Regions from separate parts of the Veillonella sp. S13053-19 genome, predicted to be linked through region 3. Evidence: riboswitches for the same ligand, from Rfam matches in the RefSeq annotation. Region 3 holds a riboswitch; each other region holds the start of a gene.

Region 1 (6,540 bases), on a different contig from region 3:
TTATAAAAGTCAAGAGTTTCTGTTTCCAAAAGAAGTTTCTACTATAATTTCTCAGTTAGTTTGTTATGATAAGAAATTGCCTCAAGGTGCACCTACATCCCCAATAATTTCAAATTTAATTTTTAATATTGTGGATTTACGTATTTTGTCATTGGCAAAAAAATATAAATTATCTTATACTCGATATGCTGATGACATGAGCTTTTCTACTAATAATCGAGCCTTCCAAACAGATTATATTAATTTTATACAAGAGTTGAGAAACATTCTTGAAAATAGTGGATTTGAGATTAATGAAAATAAAACCAGATTAGAGTATTACTCCTCACGACAAGAAGTAACTGGCTTAACTGTAAATAAGAAGATAAACGTTAGTCGTAAATTTATAAAGCAGACTAGAGCAATGGTTGATCAACTCTTTAAAACAAATAGTTTTTACATAAATGATACGTTTGGCACCGAAGAGCAGTTAGAAGGACGGTTGGCTTTTATAAATCAATTAGACTGGTATAATAATGAACTAGAACCTGAAAGTATAAAACAGAAAGCTAATAAGAAATATATGTCAGGTTTAAATGCTAGAGAAAAGCAATATCAGTATTTTTTGTTTTATAAGTATTTTTTTAAACCGAGTAAACCAACTATTGTGACTGAAGGTAAAACAGATATTCTTCATATAAAGGCTGCTTTGATGAAGTATAGTGATAGATATCCAAATCTTATTACTAAAAATGATGAAGGGAAATATGTATTTAATTTATATTTTTTGAATAAAACTAAACGGTTAAAGTATTTTTTCGGTATTGTACAAAATGGTGCTGATACAATGAAAAATATTTGGAATTTTTATAATGGAAAAAATAATTGTGATAATATATTTAAATACATAAATGATAAGAGTCAATATGGAATAATAAGAAATGTTAATCCTGTGATTCTTTTGTTTGATAATGAAAAAGAGGCAGACAAACCATTAAGAAAATTTCTAAATCATATAGGTATGAAATCGGAGAGTGATAAACCGTTTCTAAAATTGAATGCTAATCTATATTTACAAAAAATACCTCGTATTAATAATAGTGATTGTGAAATAGAGGATCTATACAGTAAAGAAACTTTAAATATCTCTATTGATGGGAAAAAATTTGAAAAGACTGTAAAAGATTCTGTTGAAAATACTTTTTCAAAAGATATTTTTTCTAAGTATATTCTAGAACACTACCAAGAAATTGATTTTGAGAATTTTCTACCCTTATTGGACTCAATAAATGGTATTTGTAAAATAGAATAAGTAGTGTATTAGAATACTAATGATAAGATATTAATAAGCTGAAAACTGTTTTAGATAAAATGATGGAATGATATTATTTATTATCATTCCATTTTTTAAATAGACATTTTTTGATAATGTTATATAACGAGGTCCTATGAAAACGATAAAATCTTTTGGCGAGTATCCCAAATATTCTCTCCATGATGCAAGGGTACAGAAAATAGAATATGTAGACGATAGTTTAACTTTTACCTTTGATTATATTTTTTCTTATGAGAATGGTGTTGAACAGACTCATAAGGCTAAGATTGTATTTGAAAAATGTGATATTGATGATCTAGAAATTCTCGTCTTTAATAGTACAATATTAGATGCTTTCACAGGTAAAAGAATTGAATTACCTCAGTATCAGCAGGAGTATAGTGAAAGTGAGTTCGAGGTTATTACAGAGACTTATAACTGGGGCCGAGCCGTATTCCAAGGGTGGTTACGGACCGAAGGGGATCCCGTACATTGTATAATGAACATATACTTTACAGGTGATATGGTATATGTAGTTGATGAGGCCCTAATATGAGCGATTTAGATTTTACTATTTGCTGTAAAGTTACTTTCTTCAGCAAGAAGAGGGGAACTCCACCGAATTTGAATAATGGAAAGTATTGTCCTCATCTTGTTATAAAGGGCTCTGAACAGCTGTTAGGTGTAAACTTTATCGATGGTGAAGATGTTATCTTTGATCGACCAATACGAACTAATGCTCTTCCAGTAAATGAGGATGTAGATTATTCTAGTTTACAAGAAGGTACAGAGTTCTTTATCATGGAAGGCAGTACTATTGTTGGTGAAGGGATTGTAAAAGAAATCTTTCAACATAAACCGTTTGGGAATAAATAGTGAAGCGCTAAATGTATGTAATGATTGCAGATAAGGAGTGTATATGCCAATTACCTATACCGCAGATAAGAATTTTACCCCTCAACAAGTAGCAGATTTATTTCTATCTGTTCGTTGGGTGGTAGGCAAGTATCCTGATCGATTACACAAGGCGCTCATGAATTCTTCTCGTGTGATTTCTGCGTGGGATGGTGACCGTTTAGTTGGTCTTATTCGTGTCATGGATGACAGCGAGTTGGTGTGCTTCATCAATTATGTGCTGGTTCATCCTGATTATCATGGACAAGGTATTGCAGGTCATTTGCTAGAAATGGTGAAAGAGGCGTACAAGTCTTACTTGTACATTAATGTTATGATTGGTGATAGCAAGAATGCACCATTTTACGAGAAGCATGGTTTTAAAATAAAAGATAATTCCTTGCCAATGCAATATCGTAATGTACCGAAATATACGAAAAGCTGATTAGTCGGATAATCTGTATAGCAAGTAAGTGGTCACATTGTTAATAAAAGGCTACACGTACATAGCGTTACGTGTAGCCTTTGTTATGTAAAACAGTATATACTAAAACAGATATGTAGATACGATGGAGAAGGATATGGATATATTAATACGAAAAGCGACAACCTCTGATTTAGATTTGGTGACACATATAGAAGCGACTTGTTTTCCGCCTGCAGAAGCGGCGCCTTGTGAGGCTTTTAAGGAACGATTAGATCATTATGCAGGTCAGTTTTTGATTGCCTTTGATGGCGATACGCCTATTGGTTTTATAGATGGTTTTGTAACGGACGATGAAGTCTTGACGGATGAGATGTTCGCCGATGCTTCCTTACATAATCCCCATGGCGCATGGCAAATGATTTTTGGCCTAAATACGATGCCAGAATATCGAAATCGTGGTGTAGGTGGTCAGTTGATAGAGGCTTTCATAGAATTGGCTAGAGAGGAAAAACGAAAAGGTGTTATTCTTACCTGTAAGGAAGAAAAGATTCCCTATTATGCCAAGTTTGGTTTTGTCAATGAAGGTGAGTCTGAGTCTGATCATGGCGGTGCCAAATGGTATCAGATGCGTGTTGAGTTTTAGTCCCTTTGTTATGGCAATATAGTTATTAATAGATAAAAATAAATTATAGAATTTTAAGGCATTTCTACAAATTGTCCTAGTGAGAAGCTAAAACTCCGCTTAGTGGTTGAGTTTTAGCTTCTTTTTTGCTATAAAGTGTAGATTTTACAAGGATAGATGTACCCCTATACGTTTATTGACACTGTATATGGTGCATGCTACGATGAGAAAAATCACATATGATTGGGTTAGGTGTTTATAGACTTAATAGAGAATTTGGTACAAGCCAAAGCGGTCACGCCACTGTAACAGCGAGGGACTTTGCATAAAGGACGATATGCTCTTAGTCACTGAGATAATATCTTGGGAAGGCGCAAAGTAACGTTAAACTGGAGCCAGAAGAACTGCCTAATTAACAATTGCCAATTGACCTGCGAGTGACAGGGATGGGGATTTGCATAGATGAATGGTCGAACTATAAGTATATAGTTGGTAGTTCATTCTATCTATTAGCTTTTAGGCGTGGTAGTTAGTCTAACTGAGATGACAGCCCGTTTCCTCTTCGTGGGGAAACGGGCTTTTTGTGTTGATAACATGTGATTGTGTATTTTGAGAGTTTTGAATTGAGGTGCTTTTATGTTTAAGAAAAAGAAATTTATGGCTTATCTTGCCACGGTGCTCCTGCTAGTTGTGAGCATGATTATGACAGCTTGTGGTGGTCCAGCAGATACGAAAAAGGATGCCGCACAATCTGGCAAGCAAATTGAGATTACAGACGTAACAGGTCAAAAAGTTACGTTGAAAAAACCTGCAGAACGCGTAGTAGTTCAATTGAGTGCTTCTGGTGGGGCCTTCTTGACTATGGCTGCATTGCAAGGCAAAGATGTGGCTAAGACTATTGTTGGTATTGACCCTTATTTGAGCAAGTTGCGTACAGATATGTGGGATCGTTACAAATCTGAAGTGCCAGAGTTGGAAAAAATTCCTCTCATTGGTAACGTAAATGACAAAACATTTGATGTGGAAAAAGTAATTTCCTTGAATCCAGATGTTATCTTCATGCCTTTATACTTTAAAGATCAATACGAGTCTGATTACAAACCTAAAATCGATGCAGCTGGTATCCCTACTATTTATATCGATTACCATGCTGAAAAGCTTGAAAACCACCAAAAATCTATCGAAGCTATCGGTAAAGCATTGGGTAAAGAAGAGCGTGCAGCAGAAATCAACAAGTTCTATACTGAACGTTTAACAAGAGTTATGGACCGCATTAGCAAAATTAACAAACCAAAACCAACTGTTTACATTGAAACAGGTAACGAAGGTCCAGAAGGTTTAGGTTTTGCCTATAGTGCAAACGTAGCATGGGGCGCATTAGCAACTCAAGTTGGTGGCGACCTTATTACTAAAGATGTAGTTCAAAAAGCAGGTCCTGTTAACCCAGAATTTATTTTGGAAAGAAACCCAGATATCATCATCATTATCGGTTCCTACTGGCCTAAGAAACCGACATCCATGCGTTTAGGTTTCGATACAAATGAAGCAAAATCTCAAGCGTTGTTGAAAGCTTTCACCACAGAACGTCAAGGCTGGCCTGAATTGAAAGCCGTTCAATCTAAAAACGTTTACTCTACTCACCATGGTTTACCTCGTGAAGTATATGACGTTGCAGTATTCGAATATTTAGCTAAAACATTCTACCCTGAGGAATTCAAGGACGTAGATCCAGAAGGTACACTTAAGGAATTCTATGACAAATTCCTTCCATTTTCTTACGGTGGCGTTTGGTTTATGCAGTTGAACTAAAAAGGAGTTTTTCGTAGTGACAGAAACTAACAATCAGTACAATTATAAGAAACAGAGCTATAAAAAGCTCATGTTTATTATCATCGGTCTGATCATTTGCGCGGTAAGTTTTGTTACCGATATTATTGTAGGTCCTGCATCACTTACGTTGAGTGATGTATGGCTAGCATTAACAGACCCATCCGAGGTTTCCAAAAATGCGTATGTCATCATTTGGTCAATTCGCCTTCCGACGGCCATTATGGCATTACTGGTAGGCGCCTCCTTGGGCATTGCTGGTGCTGGTATGCAAACTATCCTTGATAACCCGTTATCTAGCCCGTATACACTTGGTATATCTGCAGGGGCTGGCTTCGGTGCTTCTCTCATGGTAGTTGTAGGCGCTAGTGCATTAGAGTTTTTAGGTGTCTTTATGGTTCCATTCGGCGCCTTCGTATTTGCTAGTTTGACGAGCTTCTTTATCTATTCCATCAATAAGATTAAGAATTTCTCTTCTGAAACGATGATTCTCGCTGGTATCGGCATGATGTTCTTGTTCCAAGCACTTCAATCCTTGATGCAATATATGGCATCTCCTGAGGCCCTTCAAAACATCGTATTCTGGACAATGGGTAGCTTAGCAAAGGCAAACTGGATTAATATCTCCATCGTTCTCCTCGTGCTAGTTATCATGCTTCCACTCATGATGCGTGAGTCTTGGCGTTTAACGGCTTTAAAATTAGGCGATGAAAAGGCCTCTGGTCTAGGTGTTGATGTTGAAAGCTTGCGCGTAAAAGTATTTGCTTTCATTTCCCTTATCACTGCCGTAGCCGTTTCCTTCGTTGGAACTATTGGTTTTATCGGTATTGTAGGTCCACATATTGCACGTATGCTCGTAGGTGAGGATCAACGGTATTTCTTACCTCTATCTGCAGTGTGTGGCATGGCGATTTTGTCTCTCGCATCTATTGCGAGTAAAATGCTCGTTCCTGGGGCGATGTTCCCAATCGGTATTGTGACAGCAATCATCGGCGTACCTTTCTTCTTCTCGTTGGTATTAACTAGGAAAAGGAGCTATTTCAAATGATTGAAGTTCATAATTTAACCTTTGGCTATTCCTCTACGGAAGACGGACAAATCTTGAAGGGCGTTGATTTTGCCGCTAAAACTGGTAAATTGACGGCTCTCATCGGTACCAATGGTGCTGGTAAATCTACACTGTTAAAAACAATTATGGGTATCTTGAAAGGCAAGGGCGACATTACCATCAATGGTAAATCTGTAGCTGAATATTCTACAAAGGATTTCAGTAGTACAGTGAGCTACTTGTCTCAAGATAATGACTGTAGAGTCAATTTGACTGTTTTTGAAGTCGTTATGCTAGGGCGCATGGGATCCATGTCCTTCCGCGTAAGTGATGAAGACATTGCAGCTACACAAGAGGTGTTGGAACGGTTGAACTTGCAACGCTTTGCATCGCGCAGCATTATGGAGCTCAGCGGTGGTCAACGCCAA
Region 2 (6,540 bases), on a different contig from region 3:
TATCGCTCCTTGGAGAGAGTGGGATTTGAAATCTAGAACTGACTGCATGGAATATGCTGCTAAGCACGACATTCCAGTAGTAGCGACTAAAAAACATCCGTACTCCATGGACCAAAACGTATGGCATTTGTCCCATGAAGGCGGCGATCTTGAAAACCCAGCAAATGCTCCTAAAGATGATGTGTACTTGGTAACACATACTCCTGAGCAAGCTCCAGATGAAGCTGGTTATGTAACTGTATCCTTCAAAGATGGCGTACCTGTAGCGGTAGATGGCCAAGAAGGTACTCCATTACAATTGTTAGAAAAACTCAACGAAATTGGCGCACACTATGGCGTAGGCGTTGTAGATATCGTTGAAAATAGATTAGTAGGCATGAAATCCCGTGGCGTTTACGAAAACCCAGGTGGTTCCATCATCATGTATGCTCACAGAGAACTTGAATATCTTTGCCTAGACAGAGCTACATACCACTATAAAGAACTCATTGCTAACAAATATGCTGAACTCGTATACGATGGCATGTGGTTTGCACCATTGATGTATGCTTTGCAAGCGTTCGTTGATGAAACTCAAAAAACTGTAACTGGCGATGTAAAACTTAAATTGTACAAAGGCAACATCATTTCTGCTGGTGCTACATCTCCATACTCCTTGTACAGCGAAGATTTCGTAACATTCGAAGAAGATGATGTATACAACCAAGCTGATGCGGCTGGTTTCATCAACTTGTTCGGTTTACCTCTCAAAATTAATGCATTGATGAAAGAAAAGGCAGGTAAATAATGGCTAAATTGTGGGGCGGGCGTTTCACAAAAGGCACTGATAAAGCGGTAGAGGATTTTACATCCTCTATCGCTTTTGATGCGCGGATGTACGCCGAAGATATTGCAGGCAGTAAAGCACATGCTACAATGCTGGCAAAACAAAATATTATCTCCGACGCAGATCGGGACGCTATTGTTGAGGGCTTAACAAAGATAAAAGGCCAAATCGATAAAGGGGACTTCCCATTCTCCGTAGCTCTTGAAGATATTCATATGAATATTGAAAAGCGCCTAACAGATGATATTGGCGAAGCAGGTGGCCGCTTACATACCGGCCGTAGCCGTAATGACCAATGTGCAGTAGATTTGCACATGTACGTGCGTAAAGCTGTTGTAGAAATGGGCGAGCTCATCGTAGATATGCAAAAAGCGCTCATCGAAACAGCTGAAAAATACAGTGATGTTATCATGCCTGGTTATACGCATTTACAACGGGCACAACCGGTATTATTTGGTCATCATATGATGGCATACTTCTCTATGTTGGAACGCGACTTTGATCGTTTGTTGATGGTATTTAAGCATGCAGATATTATGCCTCTTGGTGCAGGTGCATTAGCTGGTTCTACATACGGTATTGATCAAACCTATACACAAAAGCTATTGGGCTTCTCTCGTATTTACGAAAATAGTATGGATGCTGTATCCGACCGTGATTATGTAGTTGAATTCTTGTCCTTTGCGTCTCTTGTGATGATGCATTTGAGCCGTCTTAGCGAAGAATTGATTTTGTGGTCTACCAATGAGTTTAACTTCATTGAACTCGATGATGCTCATTGCACAGGCTCTAGCATTATGCCACAAAAGAAAAATCCTGACGTATGTGAACTTGTTCGTGGTAAAACTGGTCGCACCTATGGTCACTTACTAGGTCTTTTAACTACCTTAAAAGGGTTGCCGCTTACCTATAACAAAGATATGCAAGAGGATAAAGAGGGCATCTTCGATGCTATTGATACAGTACATTTTGCCTTGTCCATCAATGCGGCAATGATTCGCGGTATGAAGGTCAATGGGGCGCATATGAAAGCTGTCCTTGATGATGACTTCTCTAATGCTACGGACATGGCCGATTACCTTGCGAAAAAAGGCGTTCCATTCCGTGAAGCTCACGAAATCGTAGGTAATGCTGTACATCATTGCATTGAAAAAGGTTGTGTATTGCTAGATTTATCCGTTGAGGACTTCAAAGCTATCTCACATCATTTTGATGCAGATATCCTTGATGCTATCTCCATCGAAGCTTGCATAGCTGGCCGTAACAACTATTCTGGTACAGCTCCAGAATGTGTGGAAAGACAACGGAACAATGGTAAAGCTGTTATCGCCGGAGAAGAAAAACAAATTGCTCAGTGGAAAGCGATTGTTGAATCTGTGCAAGCATAACTGCTTTAGTAAGATTAATGTTTTGATTTAGGGCTACATCCTGTACAAGAGTAACATTCAAAGTAATAGTTACTTTTGTGACATTGAAAATTTAAGATCGATATACATATAAGTCTGTTTTAGAAGCTCTATATAGAGCTCAAAGCTCATATGTATATCGATTTTTTTCGTTTAAAAGTCAGATAATACCTATAAAAAGGCGTTTCTAATTGATAATGTACTATTAAAAAAGTATAAAATTGTGTACGTATACAGTAGACTACGAGAAAATAATAGTCTTGTACTAGGACACTATAACCGTGATAGATAGGAAAAATTACATATATACACAGAATAAAATAGGGTAAAAATATACACTGTCATTGTTAAAATGGGTTCTGTTCGTTTTAGATAATAAATTACCTATAATTTATTCAATTCGTGTAATATGGCTTGTCCGCCAATAAAGTACTTTCATTTTGGTTTCATAGGTGTTATTATGTAATTCGTAATAAGAATAACAACGGTAAATCCACATTCAAGCCCATCACAGCACGAACTGGATTTACTTAGCGGTATATTATATTTAAGTGAATTATGGACGAGAAAAAATTCACCTTATGAAAGGGGATTGATACATGAAAACGACCGCTAAAAAAATGTCTGTATTCCAGCTAACCACAATGGTAGCAGCCAATATGCTAGGAGCTGGGATCATTATGTTACCAACTAATTTGGCTCAAGTTGGTACTATTTCAGTTTTATCTTGGCTCGTGACAGCTGTGGGTGCGCTTTTACTAGCGTATATTTTTGCTCAAGCGGGTATGTTCTCCCAAAATAAAGGGGGCATGGGCGGTTATGCAGAACACCGCTTCGGTAAAACTGGACATTTTATGGCGAGCTATGCTTACAGCATATCTCTCATCATTGCTAATATCGCCATCGCGGTTTCTGCCGTAGGTTATGGCGCAGCTTTCTTTGGTGTTGACCTTAATGCAACACAAACAAGCCAAGTAACAATTGTGCTCTTGTGGTTTGCAGCGATTTTGAACTTCCGAGGCAATCGCTTTACAGGTCGACTCAGCAACATGACTATTTGGGGCTCTATTGTTCCGGTTCTTTTAATCGGTACAATCGGCTGGTATTGGTTTGATCCGTCTATCTATTGGGCGGCATGGAACCCAAATGATCTTCCGCTTTATGATGCGGTAAAACAATCTATTTCCCTAACATTATGGGGCTTCCTAGGGTTTGAGTCCGCAGCGGCTAATGCTGATGCTGTTGAGAATCCAAAGAAAAACGTACCTATTGCAACTGTAGCAGGTACATTAGCAGTGGCGGTGGTTTACATCTTGTCCACAAACGTTATGGCCGGTATCGTTCCTAACGTTGACTTATTAAATTCTAACGCACCATTCGGTTTGACATTCGTATACATGTTCAATGATACAATTGCAAACATCGTTATGGCTGCTATGGTTATTTCTTGCTTTGGCGCTTTACTTTGCTGGCAATTCACATTGTCTCGCGTATTCAAAAGCGCAGCGGAACATGGTTACTTCCCTAAAGTATTCGCTCGTGTAAATAGCAAAGACGCTCCTGTTCGTGGCGTATTCATTTTACTCGCTGTTGAAACATTACTTACTTTGTTCACTGCAAGCGACTCCTTGCGTGAGCAATTTGAAATCTTAGTAAACTTAGCGGTTGTAACTAACGTAGTACCGTATGTATTGTGCATCTTGGCAGTACCTACAATGATGCGTATGGCTGGCGTAGCTGAAAGCCGCATTAAACGTTCCAACTACGTGTTCGGCGCAGGCGTTATCTACTGTTTATATGCAATCTACGCATGTGGCTTTGATGCTATGGTAGGTAGTGCAGTAGCGGTAAGCATCGGTTTCGTGATCTATGTTTTGCGTAAAGCGTGGGATACACGCAGAGCACACCGCTTACAACAAAGTATCGATTAACTGAATATCTCTCGTCTTATTAGAGGCTGTTACTTAGTAACAGCCTCTTTTTTGCATATTAACAAAACTTATCAATTATTGTTTTATTGATTATAAATAATTGATAGTTGATAAAGTGATTAAAAGTTTTTTCGGTATGTATAAAAAAATTTCATGAGAAAATTACCATTATAATAATAATTAATATATATACAGTTGCATACAGTTAATACGGTAAAAAGTCACATATATAAAGTGATTTGTATAGGTTTATACATAAATAGAGACTTAATCAGTAATCGATAATTTTTATTAGTATAAAAATTATATTGAAAATCTACGATGTACGTATACCCATAAGGGGTATGCGTATTGTAAATAGGATATTAATATAGTATATTTATAATCGATAAAAACGAATGAACTAGTGAGTGTCGGTATTCACCGAGCGTAAAAGAGGAAAATGAGTGTAAATCTCATACTATGCAAATAGCTGTAATGAGGAGCAAGGTTTCATTATAGGGTCACTGGGAAACTGGGAAGGCCGAAATGTTGCGATGAATCTGAGTCAGAAAGCCTGCTCTAAATGTATGGTATTGTACATACTATACTTAATTTAGGTTAGTCAGGTGGACTAACCTTTTTTGTCGTTTTCCTATATGCACCTCTGCTATATCGGGAGCGATAAGCATATTAGTTGTTCATTTAGATTATTGTAGTATTTAGAGAGTATAGGAGGAGGCGCCTATGGGCAAACGCTTTGCTAAACAGCTAGGTCAATTCATTGTTACACTGTTTGGCATTACTTTTTTAACATTTTGTCTCACTTATTTAGCACCAGGCGATCCAGTTACGATGTTACTAGAAACGGCAGATACTATCGTGTCTCAGGAGCTTATCGATGAAACTCGAGCTCAGCTTGGGTTAGATAAACCGTTCTTAGTGCAATATGCAAACTGGGTTGTGAATGCTGCACAAGGTGACTTAGGGATGAGTTACTCTGCTAAAAAGCCTGTTGTAGATCGTATGTTGGAGGCTTTGCCAGGGACAGTTATGTTAGCAGGTACATCATTAGTATTTACATTGCTCTATGCATTGCCGGCAGGGATTATAAGCGCCTTAAATCGAAACAAATGGATCGACTATCTGTTGCGCGTTGCTTCCTTTGTAGGCGTGTCTATGCCATCATTCTGGTTAGGCCTTGTACTGATTTATATCTTTGGTCTTAAATTAGGACTTGTTCCTATTGCATCTTCTCGTGTAACTCCTATCGGTGTAATTCTACCAGCCGTTACATTAGCTGTTGTAGTCGGGTCCAAGTACATGCGCCAAGTTCGTCTCGTTATTCTTGAAGAAATGCAAAAGGATTATGTTATCGGCGCACGTGCTCGTGGTGTGAGTGAGATGAAAATTTTATTCGGTCATATTTTGCCTAATGCAGTATTACCACTTATCACTATACTGGGCGTTGTTATCGGTTGGTTATTAGGCGGTGTTGCAGTTATTGAAATGGTATTCTCCTGGCCTGGCCTTGGGAATATGGCAGTATATGCCATTACCATGCGCGACTATCCATTGATCGAAGGTTTTGTGTTGTGGGTTGCCTTAGCATATATGTGTATTAATGCATTAGTTGATGCGTCATATATCTTGTTAGACCCTAGATTAAAAAGGGAGAGAGCATAATGGCAGAATTTATTCAAAAACATAAATTGTTCTCTTTCTATAGCGCCTTGATGCTTGTGGTAGTTCTCATAGCTATATTTGCACCATGGCTTGCTCCGGGTGATGCTTTTAGCTCAAATCTGAGTCAAGCATTACAAGCGCCAAGTAGTCAACATTGGTTTGGTACAGATAAGCTTGGTCGTGATGTATTGTCTCGCATCATTTATGGTACACAGTTATCCTTGTTTATGGGTGTCAGTATCGTTGTTATCATGGTAAGCATTGGTACTATTATCGGTGCTGCAGCAGGCTATTTTGGCGGTAAAGTTGAAATGGTTCTTATGCGCTTTGCAGACATCATGTTATCCTTCCCTGGTATCGTATTGGCTATTGCTATTGCTGGTATTCTAGGTGGTAGCATTGTAAATACGATTTTAGCCTTATCTGTTGTAGGTTGGGCAAAATATGCTCGTATTGTACGTTCTATGACGCTTAAGGTGCGCGGCGAGGAATATGTAACGGCAGCTGTCATGATGGGTGCTAATACATCTACAATTCTTAGACGTCATATTATTCCTAATATCATGCCTCTCGTTATTACCACAGGCGCTTTAGATATTGGGGCTATCATGATTGAGGTAGCAGGTCTATCCTTCCTAGGTTTTGGTGCTCAGCCACCGACTCCAGAATGGGGCCTTATGCTTAACGAGGGTCGTCAGTACTTGCAAACGAG
Region 3 (6,540 bases):
AATATCGTATCCAGCAGCCTCGCAAAGCAGCATGGTTTCTCTACTTTTACGAGCTACACCGCCTAGTGTACCACCAGCCGGCGATGGACGAATATAGGCCTCAGGATGTTTCGTCAATGTTTCCATCCGCGTTTTATCGCCCAAAATACTGCCTTTTGTGACTTGGCTTGTAGGGTCTACAGCAAGTACGGCAACCTTGTAACCAGCTTCAATGAGCATGTTGCCAAAGGCTTCAATAAATGTACTTTTACCGGCTCCAGGCACACCAGTAATACCGATGCGCAACGCCTTGCCCGTACGAGGCAATACGGCTTGCAATACTTGTTGAGCTAGTTTGAAATGGTCCTTATTATTACTTTCTACTAATGTGATAGCCCGTGAAAGTATAACGCGGTCCCCCTGCTCGATACCGCGTACATAATCAGCGACAGTTAACTTCTTTCGCCGCTGTACGGGACGTACCGACGGAGCCAGATGAGCGGAGCTAGACAAGAGGCCGTCGTGCATTTCCTTGACGCCTTTCATCACGTGACACGCAAAGGTATCATCCTTCTTCGCATCTTCTGGCACCCAGTCGGGACGGTAGGTGTCAGTCATTGCCTTCGTCTTGAACGTGGCTAGTCAATGTTTCTAGTAATTTTTTCGCCGCTACTGGCAAAACTGTACCAGGGCCAAAGATAGCCACTGCGCCATGTTCGCGTAGGAACTCATAGTCCTGAGCAGGGATTACGCCGCCGATGGCAACTAAAATATCTCCACGACCTCGCTTGTTGAGTTCTTCTACAAGTTGAGGTAACAATGTTTTGTGACCTGCCGCAAGAGAACTGAAGCCGACGATGTGAACGTCATTATCCACCGCATCTTGTGCTGTTTCTTCTGGAGTTTGGAACAAAGGTCCGATATCCACGTCAAAGCCCATGTCCGCGAAGGATGTAGCAATAACTTTGGCGCCGCGGTCATGACCGTCTTGGCCCATCTTAGCAATCATGATACGAGGACGACGACCTTCGAGATCTTCGAAGTCATCCGCCATTTGACGAACTTCTTTGATCACATCGTCATCTTCATATTCGCTGGAGTATACGCCGGAAATAGAGCGGATAACAGCTTTATGACGGCCACATACTTTTTCAACAGCAAAGGAAATTTCACCCAAGGATGCACGAGCACGAGCAGCTTCAAGTGCAAGAGCAAGCAAGTTGCCTTCCCCAGATTCTGTAGCATTTGTAATCGCTTCGAGACAGGATTGAACCTTATCTTCGTCACGGTTAGCACGCAATTGTTCGAGACGACGAATTTGCGCTTCCCGTACAGCTGTGTTATCTACGTCGAGGATATCCAACGGATCTTCTTTATCTAGACGGTATTTGTTGATACCGATAATCGCTTCACGACCAGAGTCAATACGAGCTTGGCGACGAGCCGCAGCTTCTTCGATACGCATCTTAGGAAGACCTGTATCAATCGCTTTCGCCATACCACCAAGGGATTCGATTTCTTGGATATGACCCCAAGCGCGACGAATCAATTCATCAGTCAATGCTTCTACATAGTAAGAGCCGCCCCATGGATCGATAACTTTACATACTTTAGTTTCGTCTTGGATGTAAAGCTGAGTATTACGAGCAATACGTGCAGAGAAGTCCGTAGGCAACGCAATGGCTTCGTCAAGCGCATTTGTATGTAGGGATTGAGTATGGCCCAAAGCGGCACCCATCGCTTCCATACATGTACGAGCTACGTTGTTGAATGGATCTTGTTCTGTTAAGGACCAACCAGAGGTTTGGCTATGTGTACGAAGTGCCATGGATTTAGGATTTTCAGAGCCGAAGCTATTGATAATCTTAGCCCACAACATACGTGCTGCACGCATTTTTGCCACTTCCATGAAGTAGTTTTTACCGATTGCCCAGAAGAAGGACAACCGTGGTGCGAATTTATCTACGTGAAGGCCTGCATTTACACCTGTGCGGATGTATTCAAGGCCGTCGGCCAATGTGTAACCTAACTCGATGTCCGCAGTAGCACCCGCTTCTTGCATATGGTAGCCAGAAATGGAGATACTATTGAACTTAGGCATGTACTGGGATGTATACGCAAAGATATCGCCGATGATGCGCATGGACGTAGCTGGAGGGTAAATATAGGTATTACGTACCATGAACTCTTTCAAGATATCATTTTGGATCGTACCAGCCATAACCTTTTTATCAACGCCTTGTTCTTCACCAGCTAGGATGTAGAACGCCATAACAGGCAATACGGCGCCGTTCATTGTCATGGATACGGACATTTGGTCAAGAGGAATACCGGAGAATAGAATTTCCATGTCGAGGATGGAGTCTACCGCAACGCCCGCTTTACCAACGTCGCCCACTACACGAGCATGGTCGGAGTCATAACCACGGTGTGTGGCAAGGTCAAAGGCGATAGACAAACCTTTTTGGCCCGCTGCCAAGTTACGACGATAGAACGCATTGGATTCTTCCGCAGTGGAGAAACCAGCGTACTGACGCACTGTCCAAGGACGGGTTACGTACATTGTGGAATAAGGTCCACGCAAGAATGGAGGTACACCAGCCATATAGTCAAGGTGTGTCATCCCTTCATAATCCATCTCTGTATAGAGAGGTTTTACTTGGATTTGCTCCATTGTTGTATTATATAAATCTTCAAAGCTTTTTCCTGTTTCTTTTTGAAGTTCAGCAAGCCATGCATCGCGAGATGTCGGTGACTGCGTTCCCAAGCCAAGAGAGGAGAAGTCTGGATTTTTAAACATGAGCTCACATCCCTTTCTTATCTTGTAATGTATTCAAGATTTCGTAACAATTTGCACGAACAGAAATGAAGTCGTCTACGCCAGCTTCACGGTATACAGGCTCGAGATCCTTAGGCGGTGCCCCTGCCAAGATAACCGTTACATTCGGCATAGTTTCTTTCAATTCTTTCGCTAGTGGCGGTACTAATTCTGGATATGTATCATCTGTGGAACAGATAACGACAACATCAGCACCACTTTCACGAGCAGCCTTCGCAGCATCAGCCGTAGTTTCATGGCCGTCATTTTTAATCACTTCAAAAGCACCTACTTCGAAGAAGCCTGTGGAGAAGTCCGCACGAGGTTTGTGTTGAGGAATTGGGCCCATATTAGCCAAGAATACCTTCACATTATCTTTCGTACGTTGTTTATAGTTTTCAGTGCGCATGCGAAGTGCTTCAAATTGTTCAGTCCAGCGATGAGCCGTAATTGGTTCGATCGTTTCAGAAGAAATATCGCCAGCGTCTAAAGACTTACGGATTTGACGAATCGTCAATTTTTGCAACGCCCCAAGCTCGATGAGACCAATCAAAGCGCCTGGCTCTGTCGTACTTGCTTCTAGGGTAGCCTGTGCTTTAGAAATAGCATCTGGCTCCGCACTTGCCAAGTATTCTTCAATGTGAGCAACACGTTTTTGACGCAATGTTTCTTGATTTTCTGGTTTAGGATCTAATAGCTCTTCTGTCATGTTCGCATACATGTTGTTACCTACAGCAACATCTCTGCGGTATGCAAGGTTTTTGAAGCGTTCATCAAGAATCGCTTTAACTTGAGCTTGTGGATAGCCTTCTTTCAAAGCAGCCACGATGCCGCCTTTAGATTCGATTGTTTGGAACTCAGCCCAGATTTTTTCGCATAATTCAGCAGCCAATGTTTCCACGTACCAAGAACCGCCTACAGGGTCCACAGGTTGACGCAACTCGAATTCAGTTTGCAACATAACTTGAATGTTACGAGCAATACGGCGAGAGAAGTCATCCGCTTTGCGAATTGGTTGGTCGAATGGGGATACTTCAAGGCTATTCAAACCGCCTACAACGCCAGAGAATGCTTGTGTTGTATTGCGCAACAAGTTTACATATGGGTCGTATACAGTTTTTGTGAAAGCCGATGTTCTGCCGTGTACATGAACAGCACGGTCCTCTTCTTCAGCACCAAAAGCTTCCATGATGCGCGCCCAAAGTACGCGCAATGCACGCAATTTAGCGATTTCCATGAAGAAGTTAGCGCCCATGGAGAAGGTGAACATCATGCTCTTAGCGATGGTGTGTATATCGATGTTCCGTTGTGCCAATTGACGCACGTAGCAAACAGCTGTTGCCAATGCGTAAGCCACTTCCTGTACATCGTTAGCGCCGCCATTAGCGTATACATCGCCAGACACGAGTACTGTTTTAAGCTCTGGAGCTTGTTCTTTAGCCCACACAACAGTATGTGCCATTTCATCAAAGGCTGTATCTAAGGAAATATGCAATGCACCGTCTTTAGCCCAAACGCCAACAGGATCTGCACCAACGAGACCTTTCAAGTCAGCCGTTTGTTTTTTAGAGCCTTTCACAGTAGCTGCCAACATACCGAGCAAGATGGCCGCAGAAGCACCTGTTTCAATGTATAAAGGATTTTCTTTAAGATTGAAACGTTCGATTAATTGTTTGCAGTCATCCATGGTGGACAAGGATGTGCCACCAACGCCAACGGATGCGCCTACTTGTACATCTTGATCATGGCGCGTCGCCTCATCAAGGCGGATGTTGTGGATGGTGCCGCCTTTTACAATTTCGTATAAACTTGCATGATTGGCATCCTTAGGCAAGGAATCGTCTACGTACTGGGATACGCCCCAAGACTCTTTAATATAACCACTTGCCTTAGTGCCACGTAGGAACTCGCCTGCCCCAGGGTATACACCTTTTGGAATTTTTTCTCCATGCAGTGCAGGTGTGTAAATTGGCTGCAACGTAATACCTTCATAGGTTTTAGTGAACATCTTCTTGTGGAAATCGCCACCTTTTAACGCCTTTTCAACTTCAGCCTGCCATTGTTCATACGTAGGTTTCTCAAATTCGTCAAAGGATACAGGTGCTAATAGATCGCGTTCTGCGTCCTTCGAAGTCTTTTTGTCAGACATATATGTGCCTCCTTTTCAACTCGAAACCATACCGAGAAACAGCGCACCGTACCTGCGAAATGTTATATCTATGAATCACACGAGCTTTCCTATACTTGGATCACATCAACCTCAAATCTGTATCCATTAATTCAATAATTATAAAGCCTGATTCATATGCTAAACAGCCACTTTCAAGGGCAACAAAAAACGTGCCACCCAAAAGTGACACGTAAGGTTTCTTATTGAAAGGTACACCAAAAAAACACTGAAGCCAGCATACCTCAATCCCCTTCCTATCGCTCGTAGGTACATAACGGTGATTATCAAATAGGCAGTTCTCCTGGCTCGGGCTCATCGCCTCGCTTTCGCCTTCCCAGATTTCTCCAGTGACATATATGAAAGCAGGCTCGTCCTTACAGTGGCGGGACCGCATCGGCTTGTACCGATTTCTCTATTAAGTCTTGCGACACCTATTCTCTATATTCGTTGTTCTAAGTCCAATATAGTGTAAGATTATGCACAAAGTCAATGAACATAACAGTTAATCATAAGTAACAAATTTTAGGTTATAACTGAAAGTCATGTGTGATAACTAAAATACATAATGCTATTTTAAGTATTCATGAAATAGTTAAAAGTATACTTACTATTATCAACACTATACATGCTATCAGCATGATATAATGATTTTATCAATACGAGGAGGTTACATCATGAATGAAATAAGCAAAAAAGGGCTCAGTGCGACTTTACTCTGTTGCTTAATCTGGGGATTACTCCCCCTATATTGGGCACTACTTAATCAAGCTTCTTCCTTTTCAGTGCTATCGCACCGCATCATCTGGTCCGGTGTTTGGATGATCTTCATTATCCTTGCTATGGGCCGCCAACAACTGCGCATCGATATACAACACTTACGCACACATCTTTCACAGTTCGGTCTATTATTACTGGCGGCAGCCCTTATTAGCGTCAATTGGTTTACCTATATTTGGGCTGTTACCAACCAACACGTTCTAGATACTAGCCTCGGATACTATATCAATCCACTACTCAATGTATTGCTAGGTATTGTCATCTATAAAGAAACCTTGCTGTGGTCACAAAAATTAAGCATCGCCATCGCCGTGCTAGGCGTATCTATCATGACCTATGAGCTTGGCTCGTTGCCGACCGTTTCCATTGCACTAGCCGTAACTTTCAGCCTCTATGGAGCCGTCAAAAAACGCCTCACCATCCATCCATTTTCGAGCATTGCCTTGGAGGCGTGGCTTGTTACACCAATAGCCCTATGGTATTTGGCAACTATCGATACCTCCTCCTGGGTCTTTCTTGAACACGTAACATCTACAGGACTACTCCTCATCGGCGCGGGGCTCACCACATCAATTCCGCTCATCCTCTTTTCGTACGGCGCAAAACTTTTGCCATTGAATATACTAGGATTTTTACAATACCTATCTCCAACTATGGGCTTTTTCTTGGCTATCTTCTACTTTGGTGAAAGCTTTGGCACAGCCCAACTTACCGCTTTTGGCTGTATCTGGGTAGCCCTCGTGCTATTCTCCCTATCCAATCGAATTACAACCCGTATTAACCTAAAACAGTAAGG

What was found. Region 3 has a riboswitch for cobalamin ahead of VEHSUH06_RS08625 (methylmalonyl-CoA mutase family protein). Riboswitches for the same ligand answer to the same signal wherever they lie in the genome.
Region 1: another riboswitch for cobalamin. It lies ahead of VEHSUH06_RS02590 (ABC transporter substrate-binding protein); the one in region 3 lies ahead of VEHSUH06_RS08625 (methylmalonyl-CoA mutase family protein).
Region 2: another riboswitch for cobalamin. It lies ahead of nikB (nickel ABC transporter permease); the one in region 3 lies ahead of VEHSUH06_RS08625 (methylmalonyl-CoA mutase family protein).

What each region holds. Positions count from the first base shown of each region.
Region 1 covers NZ_PPDA01000007.1:155,026-161,565, forward strand. The annotation lists gene VEHSUH06_RS02565 (retron Ec67 family RNA-directed DNA polymerase/endonuclease) at 1-1,291, shown strand, start outside; gene VEHSUH06_RS02570 (hypothetical protein) at 1,428-1,850, shown strand; gene VEHSUH06_RS02575 (hypothetical protein) at 1,847-2,170, shown strand; gene VEHSUH06_RS02580 (GNAT family N-acetyltransferase) at 2,214-2,633, shown strand; gene VEHSUH06_RS02585 (GNAT family N-acetyltransferase) at 2,770-3,258, shown strand; cobalamin riboswitch at 3,471-3,664, shown strand; gene VEHSUH06_RS02590 (ABC transporter substrate-binding protein) at 3,874-5,046, shown strand; gene VEHSUH06_RS02595 (iron ABC transporter permease) at 5,063-6,112, shown strand; gene VEHSUH06_RS02600 (ABC transporter ATP-binding protein) at 6,109-6,540, shown strand, end outside.
Region 2 covers NZ_PPDA01000009.1:14,331-20,870, reverse strand. The annotation lists gene VEHSUH06_RS05510 (argininosuccinate synthase) at 1-787, shown strand, start outside; gene argH (argininosuccinate lyase) at 787-2,214, shown strand; gene potE (putrescine-ornithine antiporter) at 2,832-4,163, shown strand; cobalamin riboswitch at 4,555-4,742, shown strand; gene nikB (nickel ABC transporter permease) at 4,890-5,828, shown strand; gene nikC (nickel transporter permease) at 5,828-6,540, shown strand, end outside.
Region 3 covers NZ_PPDA01000014.1:25,614-32,153, forward strand. The annotation lists gene meaB (methylmalonyl Co-A mutase-associated GTPase MeaB) at 1-597, opposite strand, end outside; gene scpA (methylmalonyl-CoA mutase) at 590-2,779, opposite strand; gene VEHSUH06_RS08625 (methylmalonyl-CoA mutase family protein) at 2,784-4,946, opposite strand; cobalamin riboswitch at 5,241-5,417, opposite strand; gene rarD (EamA family transporter RarD) at 5,642-6,538, shown strand.